DNA from 2 places in the Kribbella sp. WER1 genome. Region 2 is predicted to be linked to the other one. Evidence: riboswitches for the same ligand, from Rfam matches in the RefSeq annotation. Region 2 holds a riboswitch; the other holds the start of a gene.

Region 1 (8,651 bases), 2.1 Mb from region 2:
CATTGGTGGAAGTACGCCGGCGCCAAGGAGCAGGCGATCCGGGACCAGTTCCAGATGTCCGCGACCCGGTACTACCAGGTCCTGAACGCGCTCATCGACCGGCCGGAGGCCCTCGCGCACGACCCGTTGCTGGTCAAGCGCCTCCGCCGGCTCCGGGCCGCCCGCCAGCGCGCCCGCTCCGCACGTCGCCTGGGCATCGAGGTCTGAACCGTGTCCCGCCGCCTGAGGGCGTGCCTTACTGCCCCACGCCGTCGGGGCGAGCAGGGGCAGGTGCTCTCGTCGCTCGTTGCGGTCGCCGCCGTGGTCGCGATCGTCGCCGGGCTGCTGGTGCTGTTCGGCACCCGCGGGAACAACAGCCAGGCCGACGAGAAGCCGGCCGCCGCGAGTACGCCGACCACCAAGCCGTCGGCCGGGCCGTCGACAGTCGGCGCCAGCGTGCCGCGGCCGTCCGAGAAGCCCTCGTCGGCGAAGCCTCCGTCGGAGAAGCCGACGCAGCCCCCGTCGACCACTGAGCCGACCGCCGGACCGACGTCGCAGCCGACCCAGCCTCCGAAGACCACCGAACCGCCGCAGCCCACCCAGCCGGTGACGATCCCGGCCGAGGAGCGGCCGGCGATCGAGGTGTACAACAACACCCCGCGCAAGGGCCTCGCCGACTCGGTCGCGAACCGCGCCAAGGCGGCCGGCTGGACCGTCTCCGGCTCGCCGGACAACTGGCACGGCAAGGTTGCCGAGAGCACCGTGTACTACCCGCCCGGCATGATCGCGGCCGCCAACCAGCTGGCCCACGACCTCGGCATCGGCCGGTCCAAGGGCGCGCTGGACAACATGAAGAAGGACCGCCTGACCGTCATCCTCACGTCGGACTACACAGGATGAATTCTCCGGTCATCAGGACCGATGCCGGCCACCAGGGCTGGGAGGCGATCGCCTCCGACCCGGCGTCGGCGGTGATCGCGACCGACTTCGACGGCGTCCTGTCGCCGCTGGTCGAGGACCCGGCCCGGTCCCGCCCGGTCGAGGGCGCCCTGGACGCGCTCGCCCGGCTGGCCCGGACCGTGAACCAGGTCGCGATCGTCACCGGCCGGCCGGCGCTGGTCGCCACCGAACTGTCCGGCGTCAGCGGTCACCCCGGCCTCGGGCGCCTCGTCGTGCTCGGGCACTACGGCCTCGAACGGTGGGACGCGACGACCGGCAAGGTCACCAGCGCGCCGGTGCCGGCAGGTGTCGCGACGGCCCGCGACCGGTTGCCCGGTCTGCTCCGGGAAGCCGGCGTACCGGATGCGTTCGTGGAGGACAAGGACAGCTCACTGGCCGTGCACACGCGCCGGCTGGACGATCCGGCCGAGGCGTTCGAGCTGCTGCGCGGGCCGTTGACCACGCTCGCCGAGGAGACCGAACTGCGGCTCGAGCCCGGCAACCTGGTCCTCGAACTGCGCCCGCCCGGCATCGACAAGGGCGTCGCGATCCAGAGCCTGCTCGAGTCCACCGGCGCCCGCTCGATCCTGTACGCCGGAGACGACCTGGGCGACCTCGCCGCGTTCCGGGCGATCCAGGCGCGACGTGCCGACGGGCTCCCCGCCGTACTGCTCGCCACCCGGTCCTCGAACGCGACCGAGCTGATCGACGCCGCCGACATCGTCGTCGACGAGCCGAGCGGCGTGGTCACCGTCCTCACGGCCCTTTCGGACGCGATCGCAGCCCGCTGAACGCCTGCGTCACGGTCTTCCCGATCGGCTGCACCGGGCGCTCGACGTACCCACCGTCCTTCAGCCCCGCCAGCCGCTCGAACGGATTCCGCGACGCCGGATCCCCGGTGAGCAGGAACGACACCACCACACCGACGACGTACAACGGCAACATCGGCAGCCCGAGCAGACAGAAGTACTGCCAAGAATGCCGCTCCTCATGCCGCACGAGCCGGCCATCGTCGAAGTACGCCCGCTCGTTCTTGCTCAACACCACGTTCCCGATCGTGAACGCCCCCGCCACCGGAAACCCGAGCCTGTAACCGTTCGCAAAAAACAGCCCCCGCGGCCCCCGACTGAACCTCGCCCTCCCGATCACCCCGACCACGCCGCCCGCGAGGGTAGACAGATTGAGGAAGTTCCCAACGAGCTTCACCCACTGCCAAGCAGTCATGGGGATCAGTATGAGTTCTGTCGGTGGGGTGGGTAAGACTTGGCGGGTGAGTTCGGTGGTGCGGGTCTGGCGGCCGGGGCGGGTGGTGGATCCGCAGTCGGTGATCGGTGGGTTGCGGAAGGGGCCGGGGGATCCGGCGTATGTGTTCGATGCGGGGCGGCGGACCGTGTGGCGGGCGACGCGGACGCCGGAGGGGCCGGTGCTGCTGCGGTTGACGCCGTACGCCGGGGCGGTCGAGGCGGAGGCGTGGGGGCCGGGGGCCCAGTGGGTGTTGGACGGCGTACCGGAGCTGCTGGGGGACAAGGACAGCTGGGACGGGTTCGAGCCGTTGCCGGAGCATCGGGTGCTGGTGGATGCGGCGCGGCGGTTCCCGGACGTGCGGGTGCCGCGGTCGCGGGCGGTGTTCGAGGCGATGGCGGCGGCCGGGATCGAGCAGGTCGTGACCGGCAAGGAGGCGTTCCGTGCGTGGCGGTTGCTGTTGCGCGAGTACGGCGAGCCGGCGCCGGGGCCTCGTGAGCAGGGCAACCGGGTGATGATGGTGCCGCCGGCGCCGGAGCAGTGGCGGCTGATCCCGTCGTGGCAGTTCCTCCGGGCGGGCGTGGAGAACCGGCGGTCGCGGGTGGTGCTGACGGCGGCGACCCGGGCGCGGGCGCTGGAGCGGACGCTGGAGCTGACCGACGGCGCCGAGATCGAGCGGCGGCTGCGGTCGCTGCCCGGGGTCGGCGTGTGGACGGCGGCCGAGGTACGGCAGCGGGCGCACGGGGACGCGGACGCGTTCTCGTTCGCGGACTACCACGTGTCGCGGAACGTGTCGTACGCGCTGATCGGCGAGGAGCTGGACGACGACGGCTGCGCCGAGCTGATCGAGCCGTACCGCGGGCACCGGTTCCGGGTGCAGCGGCTGATCGAGCTCGCCGGGATCGGGCATCCGCGCTTCGGCCCGCGCAAGTCCCTCCCCACCCACACCCCCGGCGCCACGCACCGCCTGTGATCCGCCGCCACTCACTAACCCCGCCCATCCGCCCCAGGCCTGGCACCCGCCGTCCGGCGGTTGGGAGCGGTTGGTGAGTGGTGGGTGTCCGCCCGAGGCTGATCTCCAGGCCATCACAATCCCCGTCTGTGGCCGTCGGGCACGCTCAGGTACCAGACGCAGGCTGGATTGTGATGGCCTGGAGATCCGGGGCCGGCTCTGAGATCGCCCGTCTCGGATGGTGGGACCACGGGACACAATATGGACCCGATTGGGTAATCTCGGGGCAGCTCATCCAGAGGGACTGAGGGAAACGGCCCGTTGACGTCCCGGCAACCCTCCCCGCCGTACGCCCGTCCGGGCCGAAAGCGAGGGAACGGTGCCAAATCCGTCCCGCGCCGAGATCCGGCTCCCGGGGAAGATGAGAGGGGAACCTCACTCATGAGCCAGGCCGCCACCCACACCATCCGTGAAGGTGCCTTCGGCAACGGTACGCACCTCAGCTGTCGCGCGTGCGGCGCGAAGTCCCCGCTGGGCCCGTTCTACGCCTGTATGGAGTGCTTCGGTCCGCTGGAGGTCGGGTACGAGTACCCGGCCATCACCCGCGAGCAGATCGAAGCCGGCCCGAAGAACATCTGGCGCTACCAGCCGCTGCTCCCCGTCCCGGTCGACGTGGCGAGCTTCCCGAACACCGAGCCCGGCTACACCCGGCTCGTCGACGCGCAGAACCTGGCCCGCGAGCTCGGGCTGCGCAAGCTCTGGGTGAAGGACGACTCCGGCAACCCGACCCACTCCTTCAAGGACCGAGTCGTGGCGAGTGCGTTGAGCGCCACCCGCGAGCTCGGCATGAAGGTCTTCGCCTGCCCCTCGACCGGCAACCTCGCGAACGCCGTCGCCGCGGCCGCCGCCCGGGCCGGCATCCGCTCGGTCGTGTTCATCCCGCACGACCTCGAGCGCCCGAAGGTGATCACCACCGCCGTGTACGGCGGCACCCTGGTCGCCGTCGAGGGCAACTACGACGACGTGAACAAGCTCGCCTCCGAGATCGCCGGCGAGGAGGAAGGCTGGGCGTTCGTCAACGTCAACGTCCGGCCGTACTACTCCGAAGGCTCCAAGACGCTCGCCTTCGAGATCGCCGAGCAGCTCGGCTGGCGGCTGCCGCAGCAGGTCGTGATCCCGGTCGCGTCCGGCTCGCAGCTCACCAAGATCGACAAGGGTTTCACCGAGCTCGGCAAGCTCGGGCTCGTCGACGCCACCGACTACAAGGTGTACGGCGCGCAGGCGACCGGCTGCTCCCCGGTGGCGCAGGCGTTCCGCGACGGGCACGACGTGGTCAAGCCGGTGAAGCCGGACACGATCGCGAAGTCGCTGGCGATCGGCAACCCGGCCGACGGGCCGTACGTGCTCGACGTGGCCCGCCGTACCGGTGGCGCGATCGAGGACGTCAGCGACGACGAGGTCGTCGAGGGCATCCAGCTGCTGGCCCGGACCGAGGGCATCTTCGCCGAGACCGCGGGCGGGGTGACGGTCGCGACGCTGAAGAAGCTGATCAAGACCGGGCAGCTCGACCCCGAGGCCGAGACGGTGATCATCAACTCCGGCGACGGGCTGAAGACGCTCGACGCCGTGGCCGACCGGGTCGGCCCCAAGGTGACCATTCCCGCGTCGTACGACGCCTTCGTGAAGGCAGGCCTGCAGTGAGTGTGAGTGTGCGCGTCCCGACCATCCTGCGGCCCTACACCCAGGGCGCGTCCGAGGTGTCCGCCGAGGGCGGCACGCTGACTGAGGTGCTCGACTCGCTCGACACGTCGTACCCCGGGATCAAGGGCCGCGTGCTCGACGAGTCCGGCGAACTGCGCCGCTTCGTGAACGTGTACGTGGACGACGACGACGTACGTTTCGCCCAGGGCCTGCAGACCGCGATCAAGGACGGCGGCCAGGTCTCCATCATCCCGGCCGTCGCCGGCGGCTGCTGAACGTCGCCTCGGGGTCCCGAGGGGAACGATTCCTGCGTGGGCTGACTATGGTCTACGCATGCGTGCAGTGGTGATCGAGGAGTACGGCGTACTTCCTGAGGTGCGGGACGTGCCGGAGCCTGCCGTCGAGGGCGGCGCGGTTGTGGTGAAGGTCGAGGCGACCGGGTTGTGCCGCAGCGACTGGCACGGGTGGATGGGGCACGACGCGGACATCGTGCTGCCGCACGTGCCCGGGCACGAGCTCGCCGGGACGATCGCCGCGGTCGGTGCCGGCGTCCGCGGGTGGGCGGTCGGCGACCGGGTGACGACGCCGTTCATCTGCGCGTGCGGGACCTGCGAGCAGTGCCGCGAGGGCAACCACCAGGTCTGCCCGAACCAGCTCCAGCCCGGCTTCAACTACTGGGGTTCGTTCGCCGAGTACGTCGCCGTACCGTACGCCGAGGTGAACCTGGTCCGCCTCGCCGACGACATGTCCTTCACCACGGCCGCCGGCCTCGGCTGCCGCTTCGCGACGTCCTTCCGCGCCGTCCACCAGGTCGGGCAGGTCCAGGCCGGCGAACGAGTAGCCGTCTTCGGTTGCGGCGGAGTAGGCCTGTCCGCAGTGATGATCGCGGCCGATCTGGGCGCCGAGGTCACAGCGATAGACACCAACCCGGAAGCCCTCGCCCTGGCCCGAACCTACGGCGCCACCCACACCCTCCAGGCCCCCGCCCGCGACCTGGGCGGCTTCCACGTGACCATCGACGCCCTCGGCTCGAGCGACATCGTCCAGCAAGCGCTGCAAGCCCTCCGCCCCCGCGGCCGCCACGTACAGGTCGGCCTCCTACCGGGCGGCGTCACCCTCGACGTAGGCCGCCTGATCGGCCAGGAACTCACCTGGCTCGGCAGCCACGGCATGCCCGCGCACGCCTACCCGGAGATGCTCGACCTGGTTGCCAACGGCAACCTGAACCCGCAGCGGCTGGTCACGCGCACCATCACCCTCGAAGAAACCCCGGCCGCCCTCGCAGCCCTGACCAACGGCACCTCCGCCGGCGTCACGGTCATCACCCCGTAGCCACCCCACCCACCGCAGGGGCCGCGGCCCGCGAGGCCGACGCCGCCCGGAGCCTCCAAGCGGGGAGACCCGTCTTTGCGGAACTTTTCCGGCAGCAGACAGCGATTTGTTTCCGGAAAGAGCTCTGGATCCCGTCGCCGCGACCATGCGACCGTCGGACTGCACGACGTACGGGCGGCGCTGCGCTGGATCGAGCGCAATCCGCTCGGTCTACCGGTCGACCCGCGGCGGGTCGGTATCTGGGGGCAGTCCGCCGGCGGCCATCTCGCCGCCGTCGCCGGGCTCGTGCGCGGCGGCGCGTTGGGTGCTGATGCGCGTCGAAGGCGCCGCCGTTCTGGCAGTACGACGGAGTCCGCACGCGCGGCCGAACCGCAGATCCGGGCCGTGGTGACGATCAGCGGTCCGAGCGATCTCCTGCACCCGGGCGGCGGCCTGCGGATCGACCGGCCCTCGCCGGTGACTGCTCTGGTCGGAGGAGACGTGACCACACATCGCGAGCAGCTCCGTGCGGCCGGCCCGATCGCCCATGTGGGCCCCGACGCGCCGCCCTTCCTGATCGTCCACGGCACCGCCGACGAGACCGTCCCGTACGAGCACGCCGCACAGCTCCACCGGGCGCTGCTCGCTGTCGGTGCCCGCTCGCGACTGCTGCCGATCGTTGGCGGCGACCACGATCTACGCGATGCGCGGTATGCCGTGGCGGGTGAGGCGGCGCGCTTCTTCCGGAGTGCTCTCTAGCTACAGGCGGATCAGGTAGACGGTGGGTGGGCGGCCGGTGCGGCCGTGTTGCTGGGTGCCGGTGGGGGCGGCGAGGCCGGCGCGTTCGAGGCGTTTGAGGACTCGGCGGGCGGTGCGGAGCTGGACGGCGAGGTGGTCGGCGACGTCCTGGGTGGTGAGGCCGTCGGGGAGGGTGGCGGTGAGTTCGCGCATCCTCGCGAGGGTCTGGGTGTTGAGGCCGACGCGGCGGGCGAGCAGCGGGAGGCTTTCGGTGCCGCGGATCGCGGACGGCTGGTCGCCGGTGGGCTCGATGACGATCTCGACGTCGTCGGACATCGACACCACGCCGGCGACAGTGCCGATCGACGCGGCGCGGCCGACTGCGCGGCGGGCCAGCGCCTCGGCCTCGGCGGCGGTCCGCCCGATGCCGAACCCGACGTACGCCGTGCTGTGCCGCGCCGCCAGGTGGTCCAGCAGCGGCATCCGGGAGAACTGCTCGGTCGCCTGCTCCAGCAGGCCGCGGGTGGTGACGACGAGGTGCCGGCCGTCGGGGAGCGCAGCGAGGCTGCCGCCGAGCGTGATCAGGTCCGCGGCGAGCGCGTCGTCGGGTTCGGGCAGGTCGATGACGCCGAGTGCGACCTGCGCATCGCCGACGTGCTGACCGGTCGTCGTGAGGACGAGCGCCTGCAGCGTCGAGCGGATGGAGTACCGCGACGGGGCGAGCCGGACCGACGGCATCTCGTTCTCGATCAGGTGGAACGCGGACCCGAGGCAGCTGATCGCGACCTTCGTGTCGTGCTTCTCGCGGGCGGTCCGGTGGAACGAGACGATGTCGTCCGACGTCAGCCCGGGCCGGTACGGCAATACGTGGATCCGGTCCGTCGGCAGCTTCGCCTCGATCAGCGTCTCCAGTACTTCGGAACGCCGCAGCGTGTCGATCGAGAACTGCGTGACGTTGTGCCCGAGCCGGAGCAGTTCGACGAGCGCCCGGAGCAGCGTGGCGCCGTCGTACGACACGTACATCGCGGGGCGGTCGACCGCGCCGGCTTCGGTGGCGATCGTGTACGGGACGACGCCGGTGAACAGGTACGCGTCGACGTCCCCGTGCGCCTGCCGGACCAGGTCGACCGCCTCGGTCTCGTGCCGGTACGCCAGCGGGACCAGCGTCGTACCGCTCGGCGCGCCGACCACGGTCACCCGCTGAACCAGATCCTCAGGCCCGACGACCCCGACACTGATCCCCACGGCAGCCTCCGACGACTTCTGGCCTGGCCCTCAAGTCCGCTCTGAACGCAGAATAGCGCAGTAAGGTCCGAGATCTTGACGTTCGGCCTGAGCTCTCTTAGTTTCGGTCAATACCACAATTGCCGGCGTCGGTGTGGTGGAGCGAAGGAGGGAGCGCGCCACCTCACTGCCCGTGGAGCTGCTCCAGGCAGTTGACGACGAGATCCCGCTCGCCCGGTGGCAGCTCCGGCCCGTACGGGTCGTGTGCGGCCGCGGCCGGTACCAGCCCCTCCCACTCGGCCGCCCACAGCATCCGCTGCACGTAGCCCTCGATCGGCGCGTAGAACGTCGCCGCCGCGAACCGGTCCAGCCGGTCCGACGCGGCCAGGAACTCCGCGTGTTCGCCGGCCGTCCAGGCCCGCAGTACGGCGGCCGACAGCTCGACCTGCGCCGACGCGATCCCGACCAGCGCGGTGTCGGCGCCCCACAGGAACGACGGCCCGTACATCCGGTCCTCGCCGGTGATCAGCAGCTTCCCGGTGCCGCGGCCCGCCCAGATCGCGTC
Region 2 (8,651 bases):
AACCATGCCCGACGGCCGGGTTGCCCTCTTTGCCCGCCGACAGCCCGAGCAAGGCGAGCCCCACGCAGACGCCGCCGACCGCGAGCCACTCCCGCCGTCCGAGCCGTACGCCGAGCACCCGCGCGGCGACCGCGGTCACGGCCAGACTGGCCGCCAGCGCCGACTGCACGACGAACAGCGGCAGCACCTGGAGCGCCGCGACCTGGACGCCGAACCCGACCGCGTCGAGGCTCATCCCGAGCACGAACCGCGGCTTGAGTACGACGTTCGCGGCGCTGGCGTCCCGCGAGCTGTCCGCGGCCGAGGCCTGCAGGATCGACGCCAATCCGTACGCAACCGCCGCCGCCAACGCGCCCGCCAGACCCCACCACATGGGGGCTAGCGTAGATCAGACGAGATTCGGCCCACGGGTTGATCTGAGCTCGGCCGCCAGCGGGCAGTCGAACGGGTCGCGGGCGTGCAGGCCGACGTCGTTCAGGTACTTGACGACGATCCCGTACGACGTGAACAGGCCGACCTCGGCGTACGCGATGCCGTGGAGTTCGCAGTACTCGCGCACGATCGGCTGGACCCGCCGCAGCGACGGCCGCGGCATGCTCGGGAACAGATGGTGCTCGATCTGGTAGTTGAGCCCGCCCATCGCGAGGTCGGTGAGGATGCCGCCGCGGATGTTGCGCGACATCAGCACCTGCCGGCGGAGGAAGTCGAGCCTGGTCCCGGCCGGCACGATCGGCATGCCCTTGTGGTTCGGCGCGAACGCGGCGCCGAGACAGACCCCGAACACCGCCAGTTGCAGACCGAGGAACGCGGTAGCCTTCCCGGGCGGAAGCAGCAGATACAGCGCGACGACGTACGCCGTGATCCGGGCCAGGACGATCGCGGCGTCGAAGCGGTCGGTGCGGGTCGCGTCCCGGCGGAGCAAATGCCGCAGGCTGGACGCGTGCAGGCCGACGCCCTCGAGGGTGAGCAGCGGGAAGAACAGCCAGCCCTGCCGGGCGGCGAACCAGCGGCCGACCGGGCCGCGGTCGAGGACCGCCTGCGGCGTGAACGCGACCGCCTTGAGCTGGACGTCGGGGTCGCGGTCGGCCTGGTTCGGGGCGGCGTGGTGCTTGTTGTGCTTGGTGCGCCACCAGCTGACGCTCATCCCGAGGACGCCGCCGGCCAGGATCCGCGCCGCCCAGTCGTTCCAGGCGTTGGAGTCGAAGATCTGCCGATGGGCGCTGTCGTGGCTGAGGAACGCGACCTGCACCAGCACGAGCGCGAGCGCGCCGGCGAGCCAGAGCTGGTGCCACGAGTTGCCGATCAGCACCATGCCCGCGACGATCACGAGCAACGCGCCGAGCACGATGCTCAGCTTGGTCACGTAGTAGCCCTGCCGCCGCCGGAGCAGACCGAGGTCCCGGACGGTCTGGAGGAGGTCGGTGTAGAGGCTGACGTACTGCTGCGCTGGCACGCGCTCATCATGGCATCGTGTTCCAAGCGGGACCGCCTTGCTGGGCGATTTGCCGTCGAGTTAGCCAGGCTGTCACCTGGCGGTCACTCCTGGAGCGCACCTTCGGGTCATGAAACTGAGCCGCCGCCAGCTCCTCGCCGCCACTACCGCCGCCGGCGCGTCCCTCGCCGTACCGGGTGTGGCGTCTGCTGCCCCGAACCTCGTCCGCCGGGACCGTGCCGCGCTGCCTTCCGGGATCGCCAGCGCCGACGTCACGCCGAACTCGGCGGTCGTCTGGTCGCGCACCGACCGGCCCGGCCGGATGGTCGTGCAGCTGACCAGTCAGGGACGGTTCGACCGGGCGATCAGCCTCCGCGGGCCGAAGACCGACGGAGGAGACGACTTCACCGCCCGGCTGCCGTTGCGCGGCCTGCGCGCGGGGCAGCGCTACGACTACCGGATCGGTTTCGAGGACGCGCACGGCCGGATCGGCGAGACGCTCGACGGATCGTTCAGTACGCCGGGCCGCAACCGCCCGGTGTCGTTCGTGTTCACCGGCGACACCGCCGGCCAGGGGTACGGCATCAACCCCGAGCTCGGCGGGATGGTCGCGTACAAGGCCATGCACGACACCCGGCCTGACTTCTTCCTGCACTCCGGCGACAACATCTACGCCGACGGCCCGATCCAGGCCGAGCTGAAGGTTGCCGACGGCACCGTCTGGAAGAACGTGGTGACCGAGGAGGTCTCGAAGGTCGCCGAGACGCTGGCCGAGTACCGCGGCCGGTACAAGTACAACCTGTTCGACGGCAACGTCCGCGACCTGTACGCCGACGTACCGCTGGTCGCGCAGTGGGACGACCACGAGACGCTGAACAACTGGTACCCGGGCGAGATCCTGGACGACTCCCGGTACGTCGAGCGGCGCGTCGACGTACTCGCGGCGCGGGCGAAGAAGGCGTTCCTGGAGTACCTGCCGATGGAGCACGTCGCGGGCCGGGACCGGATCTACCGCAAGGTGAGCCACGGCCCGCTGCTCGACGTGTTCTGCCTCGACATGCGCACGTACCGCGGCGCGAACCCGGTGCCGTCGACGGCCGGGCCGGTCGCGATGCTCGGCGCCGAGCAGGCCGCCTGGCTGGTCCGTGAGGTGGCGGCGTCCCGCGCGACCTGGAAGGTGATCGCCAGCGACATGCCGATCGGCCTGCTGGTCCCGGACGGCGACCTGATCGAGGCGGTCGCGAACGGGCTGCCGGGTGCGCCGGGCGGCCGCGAGCACGAGATCGCCTGGGTGCTGAGCCAGTTCAAGAAGCGCAAGGTACGGAACGCGATCTGGCTGACCGCGGACGTGCACTACGCGGCCGCGCACCACTACGACCCGGCGCGGGCGGCGTTCACCGACTTCGACCCGTTCTGGGAGATCGTGGCCGGGCCGATCAACGCGGGCGTCTTCGGCCCGAACCAGCTCGACCCGACGTTCGGCCCGGAGGCGGTCTTCGTCAAGGCGGCCGACTTCCCGAGCCAGTCGCCGGCCAGCGGTAACCAGTTCTTCGGCCACACCCGGATCGACCCGCGGACCGGGGTCTTCTCGGTGTCGCTGCGGAACCTGTTCGGCACGGTGCTGTGGAGCAAGGACATCAATCCGGCCTGAGGTCCGGGCCCGTCGTACTCACCGGGCTCCGGCGCCTGTGCGGGATGCCGCCCACCGGAGCCGGTGAGTACGACGTAAGTTGGTCGCCATGACCTACCCGGAGAGCCGCCGCGACGACGTGGTCGAGACGTTGCACGGGCACCAGATCGCCGATCCTTACCGCTGGCTGGAAGACCCTGACTCGCCTGAGACCCAGGACTGGGTCACCCGGCAGAACGCCTTCACGGAGGCCGAGCTGTCGGGCTACCCGGAGCGTGCGTGGTTCCAGCGCACGATGGCCGCGATCCTCGCGCGCCCACGCGCCGGCGTGCCCGCGAAGAAGTCCGGCTGGTACTTCGTCGGCCGGAACGACGGCACGCAGGCGCAGGACGTGATCTACGTGGCCGAATCGCTGGACGAGCTGCTGTCCGGCGGCCGGGTGCTGATCGACCCGAACACGCTGTCCGCGGACGGCACGGACTCGTTGGGGACGTTCACGGTCAGCCCTGACGGCAAGTACTTCGCGTACGGCATCAACGAGAGCGGTAGCGACTGGACGACGTTCCGGCTGCTCGACATCGCCACCGGTGCGCCCGTGGACGACCTGGTGGCGGAGGCCAAGTTCAGCGAGGCGACCTGGCTCCCGGACAGCTCGGCGTACCTGTACCTGCATTACCCGACCAGCGGGCGGAGCGAAGGTACGGAGACCACGTCCCTGTCCGGCGGCCGGCTGATGCTGCACCGCGTCGGTACGCCGCAGTCGGACGACGAGCTCGTCCTGAGCTTCCCCGGCAACGACAGGTACTTCCTGATGCCGGAGGTGTCCGACGACGACAGGTACCTCGTCGTGCACATCACCGAGGGCACGGACCCGAGCACGCGGCTCTGGGTGTACTCGATCACCGGTGACGGGCTGGGCGAGCCGGTGAAGGTCGTAGACGAGTTCACCGACGAGATCGCGTTCGTCCGGATGTCCGGCGACGATCTGGTACTGCGGACCGACCGGGACGCGCCCCGCGGGCGGGTGGTGCTGTCGGACCTCGCCGGCGAGTTCACCGACCTCATCCCGGAAAGCGACTCCACGCTGCAGGCGGTGCGCGCTACGGCGGACGGTCTCGCAACACTCACGTTGGCCGACGCCCAGTCGGTGCTGACGTTGTACGCGCTGGACGGGTCCGACGCGCGCGTTGTCGACGTACCGGGCGGGGGAGTGGTCGGCTTCAACGCAGGCCCGAAGTACGACGAGCTGTTCATCGGCCTGTCCACGACGACCGACCCGACGCTGTCGTACCTCGTGCACACCGGCACAGGCGACGTACGGGCGCTGCCGGAGCTGGTGCGCGGTACTGACGGCTACACGCCGCCCCAGGTCACCGTGACGCGTCGCAACGGGCCCGTCCCGTACTTCCTGATCAGCAGGTCGGACCTGGGCTTCGACGAGCCGCGCCCGACCCTCATGTGGGGGTATGGCGGGTTCCGCATCCCGATCCAGGCCGACTACCGTCCCGGCTGGCCCGCATGGCTCGCGGCCGGCGGCGTACTGGTCATCGCGAACCTCCGTGGCGGCGGTGAGTACGGGAGCGAGTGGCACGACGCGGGACGGCTCAAGAACAAGCAGAACGTGTTCGACGACTTCATCGCGGTCGCAGAGGACCTGCGGGACACCGGAGTGACCACACCGGCGCAGCTGGCGATCCACGGCCGCAGCAACGGCGGTCTACTCGTCGGCGCGGTCATGACCCAGCGGCCGGACCTGTTCGCGGTCGCACTGCCCGGTGTGGGCGTGCTGGACATGCTGCGGTTCCACCTGTTCACGGTTGGGGCGGCCTGGGCGTCCGACTACGGCCTGCCGACCGACCCGGAGCAGTTCGAGGACCTGCTGGCCTACTCGCCACTGCACCGCGTCAGCGACGGTACGGCGTACCCGGCGACGTTGGTGGTCACGGGTGATCACGACGACCGCGTAGTGCCGCTGCACAGCCACAAGTTCATCGCCGCGGTGCAGCACGCCCAGTCCGGTCCGCAGCCGGTGTTGACTCGCGTAGAGGTCAACACCGGCCACGGCTTCGGTAAGCCTGCCGCGATGGTCGCGTCGGAGTGGGCGGACCTACTGGCGTTCGCTGCTCACCATGTAGGTCTCGTACCTCCTGAGCAGTAGGAGGGGCTACCAGATCCGCGGTGCGTGGAGGTCGCGGGGATCGTCGGCCGGCTGACAGCCGTGCGCGCTCTCCGCGTACTCCGTGCGCGGGCCGGTCGTGGCCAGCGTGCGGACGGCGTTGACGAGCCGGTCCACGTGCTCCCGGGTGGTCCCGAGGCCGAGGCTGGCGCGGACCGCCGTACCGTGCTCGGGAGAATTCGCGAGCAGGTGACCGACCAGCGGGTGCGCGCAGAACTTGCCGTCCCGGACACCGATGCCGTACTCCGCGCTCAGGGCCGCGGACACCAACGTCGAGGTCAGGCCCTCGACCGTGAAGCAGACGGTGCCGACCCGGTCCGCCTCCTCGCCGAAGATCGAGTACGTCGTGACGCCCTCGATCTGGGCGAGACCGGTCCGCAGCCGGGCCAGCAGGCTGCGCTCGTGCTGCTCGATGGCGTCGCGGTGCCTGGTGAGCGCGGCGCAGGCGCTCGCCAGCGCGATCGCGCCGATGACGTTCGGGGACCCGCCCTCGTGGCGCGCCGGGCCGGTCGACCAGACGACGGTGTCGCTGGTGACGGCGTGGGTCGCGCCGCCGCCGTAGAGGTACGGGTCGGCGGCGTCGAGCCAGTCGGAGCGGCCGATCAGGGCGCCGGCGCCGTACGGGGCGTACAGCTTGTGGCCGGACAGCACGACCCAGTCGACGTCGAGCGCGGCGATGTCGACCACGCGGTGCGGCGCGAGCTGCGCGGCGTCCAGGCAGACCCGGGCGCCGTGGGCCTTGGCCACCTTGGCGATTTCGGCGATCGGGAAGATCTCGCCGGTCACGTTCGAGGCGCCGGTGACCACGACCAGGCGCGGTCCCTCGGGCGCCTGCCGGAGCGCGTCGGCGACGTTCGACACGGCCTCGGCCTGACCGGCCGGCGCCTTGAGCCGGACGGTGCGCTCGGCCGGCCAGGGGAGCAGCGCGGCGTGGTGCTCGGACTCGAACACGATCACGGTCGCGTCCTGCGGGACGGCGTGTGCGAGGAGGTTGAGCGCGTCGGTGGTCTGGCGGGTGAAGATCACCTGGTCGTCGGTCCGGGCGCCGACGAAGGCGTGCACCTCGGCGCGGGCCCGCTCGTACCACTGGGTGGTGATCCGTGAGGCGTACCCGTTGCCACGGTGCACCGAGGCGTACGACGGGAGCGCGGCCTCGACGCTGGCCCGGACGGACTCCAGACACGGCGCGCTCGCCCCGTGGTCGAAGTTCGCGTAGTCGGTGACCCGGCCGTCGGCCAGCGGGACCAGCAGGTCCGAGCCGACGGTGGCAGGGATGTTGCCGGTGAGCCGCCGGGCGCTGCTCGGACGCGGGGCGGTGCTGCCGGCCGGCTCGAGAATCGACAGGATCGACATGGATCTGCTCCCAGGAAGTCCGCGCTTGCCGAACGGGGTATCCGCACGGCCTGGTCTTCACCCGGGGCACCCCACCGCGGAGGAGGGTTGCCGGCCAGCGAGCCGGGGCTTGTCGCTGACACTCATGACCTGCCGAGAACGGTAACGAACGGGACACGTTCGCCGCCAGTACGTATCTCATGTGATGAGATACGTGAACACATCGTGGGACGACGTGAGGATGGCGATGACCTGGACTGCCCCTGCGGTCGAGCGGCCGGACGGCTCGCTGACGGCACCGGAACGCGAACTGCTGCAAGGATATCTGGGCTTCTACCGCAGCACCTTGCTGATGAAATGCGCCGGGCTGACCGCTGTACAGCTCGCCGAGCGGCCCTCGCCGCCGTCGAACCTCTCGCTGCTCGGGCTGATCCGGCACCTCACGAAGGTCGAGCGGATCTGGTTCCGGATCCACTTCGCCGACGACCCGGCCGCGCCGCTGTTCACGCCCGAGCTCGGCAAGGACGCGGACTTCGAGCGGATCGACCCGGCCGAGGCGCAGGCGGCGTACGACGGGCTGATCGCGGAGTGGAAGCTGTCCGACGAGGCCGCGGCCGGGCGCTCGCTCGACGACCGGTTCACGTTCGGCGGGACCGAGTCGACGCTGCGGATGATCTACATCCACCTGATCGGCGAGTACGCGCGGCACTGCGGGCACGCCGACCTGGTCCGCGAGCAGCTGGACGGGACCACCGGCGCCTGAAGTGGTCCACTCCGGCCGGAAACCGATTACCACGAACTCTTCCGGCACCGGAACTGCTGTGATCGACTCATCACATGAAGCGACCAGCCGCCCTCGTTGCCCTTCTGACTGCGATGTTCGCCGCCGTCCTGGTGACCCCCGCCAGTGCGGCCTCCGACGTACGGATCGAGGTCCTGTCCACGCCGCGCGCCGACATGGTGAGCGACGGCAACGTGCTGCTCGGGATCACCGGGCGGCACCTGGACGACCTGAAGATCCGGCTGAACGGGAAGGACGTCAGTAGCGCGTTCACCCGTCAGCAGGACCGCCTGATCGGCGTCGTCCAAGGCCTCACGAACGGTTCCAACACGGTGACCGCCGCCGCGTCGCGGCTGGTGATCACGAACCACCCACGCAGCGGGCCGCTCCTGGCCGGCCCGCACGAGACGCCGTACTTCTGCGGTACGGCGGACTTCGTCACGCTCGCCAAGGTGAAGCTCGGCCCGCCGTCCGACGCGAACTGCACGGTCCCGACCCGCGTCGACTATCTGTACCGCTCCACGGCCGACCGCTCGCTCAAGGTGCTGCCGGCGACGCATCCGGCCGACCTGGCGACGACGACCACGTCCGACGGCCGCACGGTGCCGTACATCGTCCGCGTCGAGACCGGCGTCATCAACCGGTCGATCTACGAGTACGCCGTACTCAACGACCCCGCGGGCGGTGAGCCGAGCGTCGTGAAGGCGCCGAGCGGGTGGAACGGCCGGCTGGTCTACACGTTCGGCGGCGGCTGCCCCGGCGGGTGGTACCAGCAGGGGAGCGGCACGGGCGGCATCAACGACGACGTACTGCTCGGGCAGGGGTACGCCGTGGCGTCGTCGAGCCTCAACGTGTTCGGGATCAACTGCAACGGGGTGCTCGCCGCCGAGACCATGTCGATGACGCGGGAGCACATCCTGGAGACGATCGGCGTACCGCGTCAGACCATCGGATGGGGGTGCTCCGGCGGCTCGTACCAGGTGTTCCAGATCGCCGAGGACTACCCGGGGCTGCTGGACGGGATCGTGGCGTCGTGCGTGTTCCCGGAGGTCGGGTTCGCGACGCTGCACACGATCACGGACGCGCTGCTGCTCGACCACTACTTCCAGAACGCGACCGGCTGGACCGACGAGCAGAAACGGGCCGCCGCGGGCTTCGGCAAGGTCGGCACGATCGCGAACCTGGCTGGTGCCGGCCGCCGGATCGACCCGCGGGTCTATTGCCCTGCGCAACTACCGGTCGCGGACCGGTACGACCCGGTGAAGAATCCGGCCGGCGTCCGCTGCGACGTCTACGACCA

Evidence for each region. A riboswitch is a leader RNA that binds a small molecule or an ion and turns the genes downstream of it on or off. The one in region 2 is predicted to bind S-adenosylmethionine.
Region 1: linked by a shared signal. The riboswitch ahead of thrC (threonine synthase) and the one ahead of ACXJJ3_RS05815 (aminotransferase class V-fold PLP-dependent enzyme) in region 2 are both predicted to bind S-adenosylmethionine.

Annotation. Positions count from the first base shown of each region.
Region 1 is NZ_CM135186.1:3,294,708-3,303,358, reverse strand. It holds gene ACXJJ3_RS16045 (DUF3263 domain-containing protein) at 1-207, shown strand, start outside; gene ACXJJ3_RS16040 (LytR C-terminal domain-containing protein) at 271-879, shown strand; gene otsB (trehalose-phosphatase) at 876-1,709, shown strand; gene ACXJJ3_RS16030 (hypothetical protein) at 1,675-1,965, opposite strand; gene ACXJJ3_RS16025 (DNA-3-methyladenine glycosylase family protein) at 2,189-3,133, shown strand; SAM riboswitch class I at 3,401-3,540, shown strand; gene thrC (threonine synthase) at 3,554-4,813, shown strand; gene ACXJJ3_RS16015 (ubiquitin-like small modifier protein 1) at 4,810-5,088, shown strand; gene ACXJJ3_RS16010 (zinc-dependent alcohol dehydrogenase family protein) at 5,147-6,145, shown strand; gene ACXJJ3_RS16005 (prolyl oligopeptidase family serine peptidase) at 6,221-6,883, shown strand; gene ACXJJ3_RS16000 (hypothetical protein) at 6,884-8,107, opposite strand; gene ACXJJ3_RS15995 (dihydrodipicolinate synthase family protein) at 8,271-8,651, opposite strand, start outside.
Region 2 is NZ_CM135186.1:1,177,044-1,185,694, reverse strand. It holds gene ACXJJ3_RS05835 (hypothetical protein) at 1-373, opposite strand, end outside; gene ACXJJ3_RS05830 (fatty acid desaturase family protein) at 389-1,453, opposite strand; gene ACXJJ3_RS05825 (alkaline phosphatase D family protein) at 1,563-3,083, shown strand; gene ACXJJ3_RS05820 (prolyl oligopeptidase family serine peptidase) at 3,172-5,220, shown strand; gene ACXJJ3_RS05815 (aminotransferase class V-fold PLP-dependent enzyme) at 5,227-6,591, opposite strand; SAM riboswitch class IV at 6,608-6,721, opposite strand; gene ACXJJ3_RS05810 (DinB family protein) at 6,818-7,333, shown strand; gene ACXJJ3_RS05805 (DUF6351 family protein) at 7,408-8,651, shown strand, end outside.